3 regions of the Buttiauxella sp. AC038 genome follow, and region 2 is predicted to be linked to each of the others. Evidence: predicted binding sites of a transcription regulator. Region 2 holds the regulator's gene; each other region holds the start of a gene.
What was found. Region 2 encodes CRP, which controls carbon source genes, mostly activating them, when cyclic AMP is high. Its sites were predicted from a motif close to ATGTGANNNNNNTCACAT; they were not measured.
Positions count from the first base shown of each region.

Region 1: the regulator CRP is predicted to act here: its motif matches at 2,154-2,171, upstream of AC0IXI_RS17635 (GntP family permease).
Region 3: the regulator CRP is predicted to act here: its motif matches at 2,149-2,166, upstream of azuC (stress response protein AzuC).

Region 1 covers NZ_CEEDCQ010000001.1:3,690,753-3,695,343, forward strand. The annotation lists gene idnO (gluconate 5-dehydrogenase) at 1-409, shown strand, start outside; gene AC0IXI_RS17620 (NanQ anomerase/TabA/YiaL family protein) at 420-893, shown strand; gene AC0IXI_RS17625 (hypothetical protein) at 992-1,141, shown strand; gene AC0IXI_RS17630 (alpha/beta fold hydrolase) at 1,185-2,015, opposite strand; gene AC0IXI_RS17635 (GntP family permease) at 2,304-3,680, shown strand; gene rnk (nucleoside diphosphate kinase regulator) at 3,830-4,240, shown strand; gene malI (Mal regulon transcriptional regulator MalI) at 4,280-4,591, opposite strand, start outside.
Region 2 covers NZ_CEEDCQ010000001.1:404,755-409,345, forward strand. The annotation lists gene AC0IXI_RS01865 (YccS/YhfK family putative transporter) at 1-1,717, opposite strand, end outside; gene crp (cAMP-activated global transcriptional regulator CRP) at 1,907-2,539, opposite strand; gene AC0IXI_RS01875 (OsmC family protein) at 2,855-3,259, shown strand; gene AC0IXI_RS01880 (phosphoribulokinase) at 3,280-4,158, opposite strand; gene AC0IXI_RS01885 (YheU family protein) at 4,272-4,490, opposite strand; gene AC0IXI_RS01890 (hydrolase) at 4,492-4,591, opposite strand, start outside.
Region 3 covers NZ_CEEDCQ010000001.1:1,997,049-2,001,639, forward strand. The annotation lists gene AC0IXI_RS09540 (RpiB/LacA/LacB family sugar-phosphate isomerase) at 1-215, shown strand, start outside; gene AC0IXI_RS09545 (hypothetical protein) at 293-559, opposite strand; gene AC0IXI_RS09550 (MFS transporter) at 614-2,032, opposite strand; gene azuC (stress response protein AzuC) at 2,249-2,332, shown strand; gene AC0IXI_RS09560 (ABC transporter substrate-binding protein) at 2,534-4,126, shown strand; gene AC0IXI_RS09565 (ABC transporter permease) at 4,222-4,591, shown strand, end outside.

The sequences.
Region 1 (4,591 bases), 3.3 Mb from region 2:
TGCCGTATTTTTAGTTTCACAGTCTGTTTCACGACGCATGGTAAAACGCCAGGCCGGGAAAATAATCAATATTTGCTCAATGCAGAGCGAACTGGGCCGCGACACAATTACACCATATGCCGCAGCAAAAGGAGCGGTGAAAATGTTGACCCGCGGTATGTGCGTGGAGCTGGCGCGCTACAACATCCAGGTTAACGGTATTGCACCGGGTTACTTCAAAACAGATATGACCAAAACGCTGGTCGACGACGAAGCTTTCACCCAGTGGCTATGCAAACGCACACCAGCGGCTCGCTGGGGCGATCCTGAGGAGTTGATTGGTGCTGCGGTGTTCCTGTCATCAAAAGCGTCCAACTTCGTGAATGGCCACCTGCTGTTTGTTGATGGCGGCATGCTGGTTGCGGTCTAAAGGGGGAAATATGATTATTGATAAACTTGAGAATGCCGCTCAAAACCCGGTGTACCCAACTGTGATTCGCCATGCGTTACAAGCAATTATCGCAAACCGTCCGCAGCAATTGGCCAACGGCAAATACCCGATTGAAGGCGAACTTATCTATTTCTCGGTGTTTGATGGCAAAACTAAACTGCTGGAAGAACAACGCCCCGAACTGCATGCCCGCTATATTGACGTACATATCGTACTGGAAGGCGAAGAGATAATCGGTGCCGCACCGGTGGATCAGCAGCAGCAACAAGACGGTGAGTTCGATGAGCAAAATGATATCGGGTTCTATAAAAACATGGGCTGTGAAACATTGATAAAACTACGACCGGGGGACCTGACGATTCTTTTCCCCGGCGAGCTTCATCGCCCTATGGCAACGCTAAATGAACCGGCTGCGCTGAGGAAAATTGTGGCGAAGATAGATATGAGTTTGATTAGCAAATAACAGCTGTTGAATTAAATACGGAAGACAAAAAACAATCAGTTCACTATTAGTTCCGGGTTTGCAGGCATATGCTTTGTTTATCAAATGCGGAGGTAATTATGAACACAACGAAACGTTTTTTAATGCAGTTAAAAGCCCAATTCGAACGTGAAGAAAAAGCGCATAAGCTGTTGGGTTTGATTTGGCTTTCACCCCAACAGCGCTATGAAATTTTAAAAGAGATTATGTTGCCGGTCGCGGTTAAATGAGTGGCTGAATGGCGGGTAATAGTCACTTACCCGCCTACAACAACTAACCTTTCAAAAACGCCAACAAATCAGCATTAACCCGGTCTTTCTCCGTAGTGCAAATACCGTGTGAGCCACCTTCATAAACTTTGAACGTCGCATCTGGCAGTGTTGCCGCTGTCACCTTACCGCAGGTTTCAAAGGGCACAATCTGATCGTCATCGCCATGAATAACCAGCGTCGGAATGGTCATTTTCTTCAGGTCTTCGCGCAAATCGGTTTCCGAGAACGCTTTGATACAGTCATACAACGCTTTGATGCCGCCCTGCATGCCCTGCTCAACAAAACTTTCTCTGACACCTTCTGAAATTTCAGCCCCCGAGCGGTTATAACCGTAGAACGGCAAAGTCAGCTCTTTGAAGAAGTCCGCGCGGTTCGCACGCACGCCTTCGCGGATACCATCGAACACATCAATAGGTACACCGTTTGGGTTGAAGTCCGTTTTGACCATGATCGGCGGAACGGCACTTATCAGCACCGCTTTTGCCACACGGCTGGTGCCATGGCGGCCAATATAACGCGCCACTTCCCCGCCGCCGGTTGAATGCCCAACGTGGACCGCATCCTTGAGATTGAGATGCGCGGTCAGTTCGGCAAGATCATCGGCGTACTGGTCCATGTTATTCCCATCCCAACTTTGCGATGAGCGCCCATGCCCTCGCCTGTCATGAGCAATAACCCGAAATCCCTTCTGCCCAAGGAAAAACATCTGGTCTTCAAACGCATCCGCCGTTAATGGCCAGCCGTGGCTGAATACTACCGGTTGCCCTTCTCCCCAATCCTTAAAGTAAAGAGAACTGCCGTCCTTTAACGTGAGTTTGTCGTAATGGCTCATGATATCTCCGGTTCAGGTGATGACCGCACAAGGCCTGAGTGAAACGTGCCTATAAAGAGTAATGCAAGTTTTGCCCATGGCAGGTTTATTTACGGTCAGCAATTAATCAATGCGGCTTATGGACGGTTTCTTTCGATAGTTTGAACTTGCTCTCAAAATGTTAATAAACATGGCGCACTCCATTCCCGAAGACGTCATGTTACCGATATCATGTTACCGGTATCAGAGAGCTGGTGAATTATGCTTAATGCATATCTTGCCTATTAATTCGGCGCAGAGGACAAACATATGACCGAAATAACAGCACATTACGGCGCAGGGACCCTACTTGGGATCGCAGCTTGTGCAGTCGTACTCCTACTTATTCTCATCATGCGCTTCAAAGTGCATGCATTCTTAGCATTAACTCTTGTGAGTGTTGTTGTTGCACTGGTCACCGGTGTGCCGTTCGATAAAATTGTCCCAACGATTTTGGGCGGTTTTGGGAGTACCCTGGCAGGCGTTGCCCTGCTGGTTGGCCTTGGTGCCATGATTGGTCGTTTACTTGAAATTTCTGGCGGTGCCAAAGTATTGGCTGACACACTGGTCGGGAAATTTGGTTCACACCGCGCACCACTGGCGCTTGGCGTTGCATCTTTGCTGTTTGGCTTCCCAATCTTCTTCGATGCGGGCCTGGTAGTAATGCTGCCAATTATTTTCAGCGTAGCAAAACAATTCGGTGGTTCCACGCTGAAATATGCGCTGCCTGCCGCGGGTGCATTCGCTGTGATGCACGCACTTTTGCCACCGCATCCGGGTCCGGTTGCTGCAAGTGAATTGCTGGGCGCGAACATTGGACTTCTGGTCATTGTTGGCCTGGTAATCGCGATTCCAACCTGGTATCTCGGTGCGTATCTGTTTGGCCTGTATGCTGGCAAGAAATTCGAAGTACCATTGCCTTCTTCTTTCCTCGGCAATGTAGAGGCTGATCCAAACCACCAGCCACCATCTTTTGGCACTGTTTTGTCGATTCTTCTGCTGCCATTGGTGCTGATTTTCCTTGATACTGGCCTGAACACAGCAACCGTGCTCGGTTGGGTAACTGCTGACAATACCGTGGTTCAGTTCCTGCGTATGTTGGGTAAAACCCCAATTGCATTACTGATAACGGTGTTCTTTGCTCTTGCTGTGTTTAGTGGTCGTCATAGCCGCCAGCACCTGGAAAAAGTGTGCGATGGCGCGCTTGGCCCAATCTGCGGCATCATTTTGGTGACCGGTGCGGGTGGTATGTTCGGTGGCGTTCTGCGTGCCAGCGGCATTGGTGATGCACTTGCGGGTATCTTGTCTGATACCGGTATGCCGGTAATTGTAGCCGCGTTTGTTATCTCTACCGCTCTGCGTGTGGCACAAGGTTCTGCGACCGTTGCTCTGACTACCACTGCGGCACTTATCTCGCCAATGGTTGCGGCAACTCCAGGCTTGAGCCAGTTCGATCTGTGCTTCATCGTGGTAGCAATTGCAGGTGGTGCGACTGTTCTGTCTCACGTTAACGACTCCGGTTTCTGGCTGGTTGGCCGTTTCCTGGAAATGGACGAGAAAACCACACTGAAAACCTGGACTGTGATGGAAACGCTGATTGGTACTATCGCTTTCCTGTTCGCATTAGTAGGTAGCATTATTCTCTAACTGCAGTTTGTGACTCAGGTCACTTTAAACTATACGTTAAGCTCAGTATTATCACTGCAGACCAAACCCTCACTCTTACCGGTGAGGGTTTTCTTTTGTAAGGTCCCCATCAGGCACATGAGTGCCTGTTTTTTTACACGGAGAGAAATATGTCCAGACCAGCCATTATCATTAATGAACTCGATGCCGAGCGTATTGACCGTTTGCTGGAGCAACCACAATTTGCTAACCAGCCGGTAGCTACAGTGCTGAACGCAGAACTGGACAGAGCAGAAATGTGTAAGCCTGAAGATATTCCGGCTGACGTCGTTACGATGAACAGCCGCGTAAAATTCCGCGATCTCTCCTCAAAAGAGGAGCATGTTCGCACGCTGGTTTACCCGGTAAACCTAACAGACAGCGACAATCAACTCTCAGTCATGGCGCCGGTTGGCGCAGCACTGCTGGGTTTGCGTGTTGGTGCGACAATTAATTGGACGTTACCGAACGGTAACCAGACGCATCTGGAAGTGCTGGAGTTGCAATACCAGCCGGAAGCCGCTGGCGAGTACCACCGTTAAATGATGTGTCCCCCTTTTCTTGAAGGGGGACAATAATTGTCAGGCCGATTCCCTTAGCACCAACTCTCCTGAAATAATAATCTTCTGAGCAGGCAGCGCCGGCTCTTTAATCTTATTCACAATCAATGTTGCCGCCTGTCGGCCTGCTTCTTCGCTGGATGCCGAAACATAGGTAAAGCGCGGTGAGGTGAGATTAATGTGCATCATGTCTTCGAAGCCAATTAACGAAACCTGCTGAGTCAAAAACACGTCTTTACCGACCGTGCGCCCAACCTGTTGGATACCATTGAGGCAGCCAATAATTGCTGATGGTGAATGGCAGAGCATTGCGGTGATTTTGCTGTTTTTCTC
Region 2 (4,591 bases):
AATGCGAATTAAACCCAGGTTCCTGCATCGCCTGGTTCAGGGAGTTAAACAGGGCGTTATGTGCCTGGTTGACCTTCATACGTTCATAAGCGAGCGGCGTTGGTTCGGGGTCATTACTGAGAATCAGGCGAATTGCATTTTGATCCCTTTCCAACGCATCGTGGGCGTTCTGGCGTAACAAGCCACTCTGCCATTGTGGCCACAGCCACACCATGCCGCCAAAGGCTATCAAGCAGCCTAGCAACGTATCTATCAGGCGAGGGACGATATACTGCTCGGCACTTAATGTTATCAATTGCAGGGTATAAACGGCGGTCACCGTAAAGCCTATCGTCGCCCAGCCGTAGCTTTTGCGAATAAACAGATAGCTCACCAGCGTAATGACCAGCATCGCGCCCAGAGCAATGCTTTTCGGGAAGTGGAAGTGAAGCGCAATACCTGCAATGGCAAGGCCTGCAATGGTGCCCGCCGAACGGTGGAGAATACGAACTCGTGTGGCACCGTAGCCGTTTTGCGTCACGAACATTACCGTCATTAAAATCCAGTAGGGCTTGGGCAGATGTAAAAATGCACCCAACAGACTGGCTATCGTGAGCATCACACCCAATCTTGCTGCGTTGCGAAGCGCCGCTGACTTCAACGATAAATAACTTTTCAATGCCGCCCACAGTGGCAAACGGCGTTGCCGGTCTTCCATTAAATCACGGACATACAGCGGGCGTTGGGTGCGTAGCACGCGAGCGATACGGCTGAAGTGGTAATGGCAAAATTGCCCAACCGGGTTATCTGGATTCTGACGGGCGATTTTCTCAAGGGCGTCGATCTGTTTTTCCATCGTAAAACGCTGTGGATAACGATGGTAAAGAATGTCGTCAGCCAGTACGCGTAAGCGCGCCGCGATGGTCTGAGCATTCCATCTAATAACCGCTTCTGCATGGCTTTGCTCGACGAGCTTCTGAACTTCAGCTGGTTGGTGAAGGCTTACCGAGATGTGCTCTTGCAAATCCAGTGCTACCTGGAATGCACGTAGCAAACGCTTGTAGCCGTTTTGCTGGTTTGCCGCCAGCATATGAAGCTGTTGGTAGCATTGGGTAATGAGATCCACCGCTTTTTGCTGACGAGCCAGCAGAGGAGGGAGCGCTTTTTCCGGATCGGTATGTTGAGTCAGCATGCCGTATTTTGCTTCACAGTAATCTGCCAACTGCCGATAGAGCAGGCTCAATGATTCCCGCAGCGGCTGCTCGCGCCACATCCAGAACCAAAACCAGTTAAATACGCCGTACCAAATCGTACCGGAGACATACAGCACCATCGGTTTCCAAATCGGCATATTTCCGGCCATGCTGAGTGTAAATATGGCAGCAATGAGTGATGCGGGAAGCAGACGAGCGTGCAAGGAACTGATTTCTGCCGTGACCCCAAGCAAGAGCGCCATCACGACCAATATCACCGGCAACGGTACGGAGGTATAAAGTAATAAAAGCTGCATGATCAGACTGCTGATGGCAAAAAGGCTGCCGCCAACAATCAGACGTTTGAAGAAGCGCTTATGTGGAGTATCAAGGCCCGCAATATTGCAACAGGCAGGAACTAACGAGAAAAGCAGGCCAGACTGGAGATCGCCGACGAGCAAACCTACTGCCACCGGAAGGCACAGCACCAGCGTTTGCCGCAGTGCGTAGTTAACTTCAGGATGGTAGATCAGCCGTCGCCACATTTGCTCGTCATACTTCAAGTTGCAGGGTTGTTGGTTGTACTCAGTCACACCAGTCACTTACTTTAGTAAGCTCCTGGGGATTCCTGAGCTTACCGCCTACCTGCAACATGAATTATTTAGAGCAAGTGAGGGAAGTGTAGAGACAAAAAAGGCGTGTTATGAAGCAACACGCCATTTTTTAGACGGAGATTAACGAGTGCCGTATACGACGATCGTTTTACCGTGAGCGGAGATCAGATTTTGATCTTCCAGCATTTTCAAGATACGACCAACAGTTTCGCGAGAGCAACCCACGATCTGACCGATTTCCTGACGGGTAATTTTAATCTGCATACCGTCTGGGTGGGTCATTGCATCAGGTTGTTTAGCCAGGTTCAGCAGCGTCTGCGCGATACGACCAGTCACATCCAGGAATGCCAGATTACCCACTTTCTCAGATGTAACTTGCAGACGGCTAGCCATTTGTGAAGACAGGCGCATCAGAATATCTGGGTTGACCTGGATCAGCTGGCGGAATTTTTTATAAGAAATTTCAGCCACTTCACAGGCACTTTTAGCACGAACCCAGGCACTACGTTCCTGACCTTCTTCGAACAGCCCTAACTCACCAATGAAATCGCCCTGATTTAGATAGGAGAGGATCATTTCCTTGCCCTCTTCATCTTTAATCAGAACAGCCACAGAGCCCTTGACGATGTAATACAGCGTCTCTGCTTTCTCACCTTGGTGAATGAGTGTGCTCTTCGATGGATACTTATGAATGTGGCAATGGGACAAGAACCATTCGAGAGTCGGGTCTGTTTGCGGTTTGCCAAGCACCATGCGCGGTTATCCTCTGTTTTATAACTGGCTACCAACGACAGGACGCTAAACATCCTGTCTGGCGTTGCAAGTAATTAGAATATTCCCCACCTTGGGGAGATGGCATGCAAGTCATTCTTGCTGCCTGTAATTAGTGATGTCCTCTGCATACATGCATTACGTCAATGTATCGATGTAGCATCTGGATTGTTTTAGCATAGCTTTTGGCAAGTGTCTCCTGTTGTCTCGTTTCAGCTTGACGCATGTCGCCTTCCGTTGCCAGATTTGCTGAATCTGCGTACTCTGAAAGGTAATTTTTCTACAGGAGTAAGCAGCATGCAGGCACGAGTGAAATGGGTTGAAGGGTTTACCTTCCTGGGCGAGTCCGCTTCAGGGCACCAGATCCTTATGGATGGCAATTCTGGTGATAAAGCACCAAGCCCAATGGAAATGGTGCTGATGTCCGTTGGCGGTTGCAGTGCAATTGACGTAGTTTCTATTTTGCAAAAAGGCCGCTACGCCGTGACCGACTGCGAAGTGAAATTGACCTCTGAGCGCCGTGAAGAGGCTCCGCGTTTGTTTACGCACATCAATCTGCATTTCATCGTGACAGGCAAAGAGCTAAAAGATGCTGCAGTTTCCCGCGCAGTAGACCTCTCTGCTGAGAAATACTGCTCTGTAGCACTGATGCTTGAAAAAGCGGTCAACGTTACTCATAGCTATGAAGTGATTGATGCTTAGTGTGTAAAACAGGGCGGTGATTAGCCGCCCTGATTAATGTTTCGCCCTTCCGCCAGTCGCTTAACGAGCGGCGTCATAATTAATTCCATTGCCAGACCCATTTTGCCGCCCGGCACCACCAAAGTATTGATGTGGGAAATAAACGACCCTTGCAGCATGGCAAGCAAATACGGGAAGTCGATGTCATCCAGCCCGCGAAAATGAATCACCACAAAACTTTCATCCAGAGAAGGGATGCCGCGAGCCGCAAATGGGTTAGACGTATCAACAGTTGGAACGCGCTGGAAGTTGATATGGGTGCGGGAGAATTGCGGTGTGATGTAATTGATATAGTCGTCCATAGAACGAACCACAGAATCCATTACCGCTTCTCGGGAATGCCCGCGCTCGCTGGTATCGCGCACTAACTTTTGTATCCACTCCAGGTTCACAATCGGTACTACACCAACCAGCAAATCGACGGCCTTAGCCACATCGTGCTGTGGCGTAACTACACCGCCGTGCAAACCTTCATAAAACAAAACATCAGTGGGTTCTGGCAATGGTTGCCATGGCGTGAAGGTTCCGGGGATTTGGTTCCAGGGTACGGCTTCATCGTAAGTATGTAGATACTTGCGTGACTTACCCTGCCCGGTTCTGCCGTACTCAATGAACGTCTGTTCAAGCAAACCAAAGTCATTGGCTTCCGGGCCGAAATAGCTGATATGGCGCCCCAGGTCGCGTGCTTTACGAATAGCCATATCCATTTCAGGACGAGTGAAACGATGGAAACTGTCACCTTCGACTTCCGCTGCACGTAAATTGAGTTGCTGGAAGATTTTACGGAAGGCAAGGCTGGTTGTTGTCGTTCCCGCGCCGCTGGAACCTGTTACGGCAATAACCGGATGTTTGGCTGACATAAGGCAACAACTCCATGGGTGATAGCAAGTGTGTGTAAGTAAGGGCTGGTCCTCACCCTCAGGGAGATAGCTGGGTGAGGGTGGTTTTATTATGCAGTATAGAAGTTAAACGCTTAGCCGCGAAACTGCCCGCGAGCCATAATATTTACCGTTTCATGGAGTTCCGACCATACCAGCACAGCCTCACCACTTTGCAGCTGGCGCTTAACATCGGCCACTTTCTGCTCCAGTGAACGCTCTTGTTCACCATAATCGGTGCCTTCGCGTAATACAAAGGATTCAATCAGATTATCAAGCGTTTCGGGAGGCAGATCTTGCCAGGGAATCATCATATTACTGGTCCAAAAATTGAGACAGCCACTGCGGGATACGTTGCTCAAGCCACATTTCAGGGCGCCGTAACGTGCCACCCACAAACCCAACATGCCCACCG
Region 3 (4,591 bases), 1.6 Mb from region 2:
ACCCGATTGAGCGTAAAGAACCACAGGTTCGTAACGCCGGTATCCTGAACCAGGTTAAAGCTGCAGTTGTTAAAGAAAACTACCTGGATACCCTGCGTTCTATCGACCGTGAACTAGTGAAAACCGCTGTGACCGGCGAACGCTTCCAGAAATGTTTCTTCGAAAACTGCCAGAACAAAGATATTGAAGCATTCGTACGCGAAATCCTTGCTTAATCTCTTTTAGCCATGCTTACGGCCAGCCTTTGCTGGCCGTATTTTTTGTGCCAACACCGCTTTAACTCGTGGCGCTTTTAGCGCCATCCTTCGATTCGCCCGCTAAAATGCGCAACTGGCTCTTGCGGCCACCTCTGATGTTCGGCAGCCATATGCTGCTCATCCCAATGTTTACTGTTTATTCCTTGCTCCGGCATTATTTCCGGCCAGTCTTGCTGCACAGCACTGGTTTTTGGATAAGGGTTATGCAAAGAAGGGTTGGTAAGAGGTTGGATCTCAACAGCAAGAGCTTGAGACCCTATCAGCGATAACATCATCAGTAAGAATATCGATAAGCGTTTCATAGTGGCCTCACACACCTGACCTATAGTTAAGTGTAATTGAGGCCAGCGACCGGGTTAGTGTTTTTTCGACACACTGCTACCCGCATTGTGTGGTAAACGCAGCAGATCAAACAAACCTACCAGGCAAATGAGCGTAATCATCACAAAAGAAATCTTGATAGAAATGCCTGGGATTGCAGTTAAATCGAGCCACTGACTGACTTTCTCCCCCAGACGAATCCCTATCGCACCAAGCGTAATTCCCAGCCCTACAGAAAGCTGTGTGGCGGTACTAAATAGCGTGTTGGCGTAGCTCATTTGCGTGGATGGCACATCTGAAAAGGCGAGGGTGCTTATGCCCGTAAACTGCATCGAACGGAACATCCCGCCAAAGAAGAGTATTGCTATGGTCGCCCATGCTGCGGTGTGCGGAGTAAGAAACGCACAAGCCAGCAGAGAAGCGACGTTCAGAAGGCCATTAATAATGAGTAATTTCTTGAACCCTAATGCGCGAATTAACGATGTCGTTGCAGGTTTCATCGCGAGATTTCCGGCGAAGACTGCCAATACCAGTAAGCCCGAATGAAAAGCATCCATTCCGAAACCAACCTGGAATAGCAACGGCAATAAAAAAGGGACCGCGCTGATGGAGGTACGAAATAAAGAGCCCCCGTACATCGTCACACCAAAGGTCTGTACCTTTAAAGCATCAAGGCGAATCATCGGGTGCTTAGCGTGTTTAAAGTGCCACAGTGAGAACCACAGCGCCGCTGCACCTAATACCAGCAAGCTCACAGTTGGCAGCACCTTAATTTGCGATTGCCCAAGCATTTCCAGGCCGTACACCAGGCTAATCATTGCCACCGCAGTGCCGGTAAAACCAATGCCGTCAAACGGGCGGCGGTCATCATCATGAATATCGGGAATCAATCGCCACGCCAGCGCCATGGCAATTAACCCAAGTGGTAAGTTGATATAGAAAATCCAACGCCACGACGCGTAGCTGGTGATAAATCCGCCCAGAGGAGGGCCAATAATAGGAGCAACCAGCGCGGGCCAGGTGAGGGTGGCAATCGCGGTGATCAGTAAATGCTTAGGGGTTGTACGCAGCACAGCCAACCGCCCGACTGGCACCATTAGCGCACCACCGACCCCCTGTAAAATGCGCATCGCGACAAACTGCTCAATCGTATTGGCCATGCCGCACAGTACCGAGGCGAAGGTGAAGATCCCTAGTGCCAGGGTGAAAACTTTACGTGCGCCAAATCGGTCCGCAATCCAGCCGCTGGCGGGTATCAATACCGCCAGAGTCAGCAAGTAGGCACTCATACCGATATTCAGATCAACGGCATCAACACCAAAAGTTCGGGCCATTTCCGGCAGCGCGGTGGCAATGACCGTCCCATCGAGAAATTCCATAAAAAAAGCGCCAGCGACCAGGAGTGCCATTCCTGAAATGCCACGCTTTGCTGCCGGAGAAGGGGAGTTAGTCATGAGTGAAATTCAAAATTAAAATAATGTTTTAAAAAATTGTTGAGTCAATTAACCAGTTAAGTCGTGGATATGCAAGCCATTTTGTGTGACGAAGATGTAAAATCCACACTGAAAATGTGTGATGCGCATCACAAAACTATTGATTTATGTGACGGATGTCTTATTATTAGCCCCATAACAAGCAACACCTGCAAAACAAAAAAACTGGAGCACACAATGAAAATGCGCAAAATCCTGAAAAGCATGTTCGAGCAATACTGCAAGACTTTTAAAGATGTACCGCCGGCTGGCATGTTTTAATCTGCCCGCTTGAAAAAAAACCTGCTGCGGCAGGTTTTTTTATGTCTGAAATTTGCCTTTTTACCCACGATATTAATCTTTATATCCACAATTTCTTCTTTAGCACTATTTCGCATAACGTTATGCGTTTTACACTTATTTACATTGTGGGTATGGCTGGTGCACTATGCGGTCTCTAATTGAGATGGAGTCCGTGAATAAATGCGTAAACCCCTGTTGTTATCTGCGCTGTTTGCCTCTTTGGCCCTGGCCCTTTCTGGCTGTGATAATGCAAAAACTGAAACTGCGGCTGCTCCTGCACCGGCTAAACAAGCAGCCCAGGATGGCGGCAATTTAATTGTTGGCGTGACCACCGGCGATCCGCTAGCGATGAACCCACTGTATGCCAGCGACCGTACTACGCTGACTATCATGCAGACGCTATACGCACCGCTTTATAGCTTCAATGGCGATAAAATTGAATGGGCTCTGGCAGAGAGTCTTACGCCTTCAGAAGATAACCTCTCATACATCTTAAAACTCAAACCGAATTTGAAATGGCAAGACGGCAAGCCTATTACCGCAGGCGATGTGGTGTTCACTTTCAACAAATTGCTTGATGAGAAACAGCACAGCTTCTTCCGCAGCATGTTTGTGTACGGCGATAAGCCAATTCAGGTCAGCAAAATTGATGACCTGACCGTGAAATTTACTCTGCCACAGGTGAGTGCTGCGTTTGTAGGCACCCTGGTACAGATTTACCCAATCCCAGAACATGTGTTTGCTAATGACAGTGACGATCTGGAAAAGAGTACCAAAAACGATGCTCCAGTCGGTTCAGGCCCGTTCAAATTCAAAGAATATCGCGCCGGGCAGTATTACTCGCTGACACGCTTTGATGATTACTGGAACGGCAAGCCGAAGCTTGAGACTGTGACTTACCGTTTCGCTAAAGACAGCAACTCTGCCAATCTTGCGCTGCAAAACGGCGAAATCAATATGAAGATGATTGACCCGCAGGATGTCAATCGTTTGAAAAATAGCGGTAAATTTGACTTCGTTATCTACCCGGAAGGGCGTCTGGCATATATGACGTTTAACCAGAATATTGACAGTATGAAGAACAAGGCACTGCGTCAGGCCATTGCTTATGCCATCAATAAAGATGAACTGGTTCAGGCTGCATTCTCTTCGCTGGAATATGCGCAACCTGCCGCATCTATTCTGACGCCAGACACGCTGTATCAGACCAACGATGTTGAAACCTACAAGTACGATGTTGAAAAAGCGAAAGCATTGCTGAAAGAAGCGGGCACGCCTGCCGATCTGAAACTGCGCCTCGCCTACATCAATAGCAATAAAACTCAGGAAAGCATGGGGCTGTATATTCAGCAGCAGCTGAAAAACGTGGGTATTGCGGTTGAGCTGATGCCACTGGATGCTAACGCCATGTCGCAACGCAGCCTGGATATGAAAAATACCTCTTATGAGCTGAGTCTGGGTGGCTACATCATGGGTATGGAACCTGATGGCTATAAGTCTTTGTACCTGAGCAACGAAGCTTATAACTATGCCCACTACAAGAACCCAGCGTTCGATGCGTTGTGGAACCAGGGCGCAACTGAAACTGACAAAACCAAACGTGCTGAAATCTATAAGCAAATCCAGCAGACCGTTGCAAACGACATGGCATGGTACCCAATTGCTTATACCAATGCGGTTGTTGCGGTAGATAAACGTTTTGCCGGAACCAAAGAGGCTGAACCTAAGCCTGTTTATATGTTCCAGGATTGGTCGAAGATCTATCAACAATAATGAACACACTGCCCTGAGGTAGTCGTAGGGTGGGTAACGCAAGCTACCCGCCCTACAGTTTTCCCCTTCTGGGGGCTTATTTTTTGGAAAGCAGTATGAACAATGTGTTAGTCCGACGCCTGGCCCAACTGGTGCCGATGCTGTTCTTCATCTCGCTGGTGTCGTTTTTGCTGGTCAAACTTGCTCCCGGCGACCCGGTGCAGGCTTATATTACTCCGCGTATGAGCCCGGAGGATATCGAGCGTATCCGCCACAGCCTGGGGCTCGATAAGCCCATGTTTATGCAATACCTGTTGTGGCTAAAAAACGTGCTGCAAGGGGATTTGGGCTACTCACTGATTTACCATCGCCCTGTGTTAACTATGATTGCCGAGCGCATTCCTGCAACTCTTGGCCTGATGGGTGCATCACTAGTTCTGGCTATGGTGTTGGCTATCCCGCTGGGTTTAGTGGCGGGCGCTTACA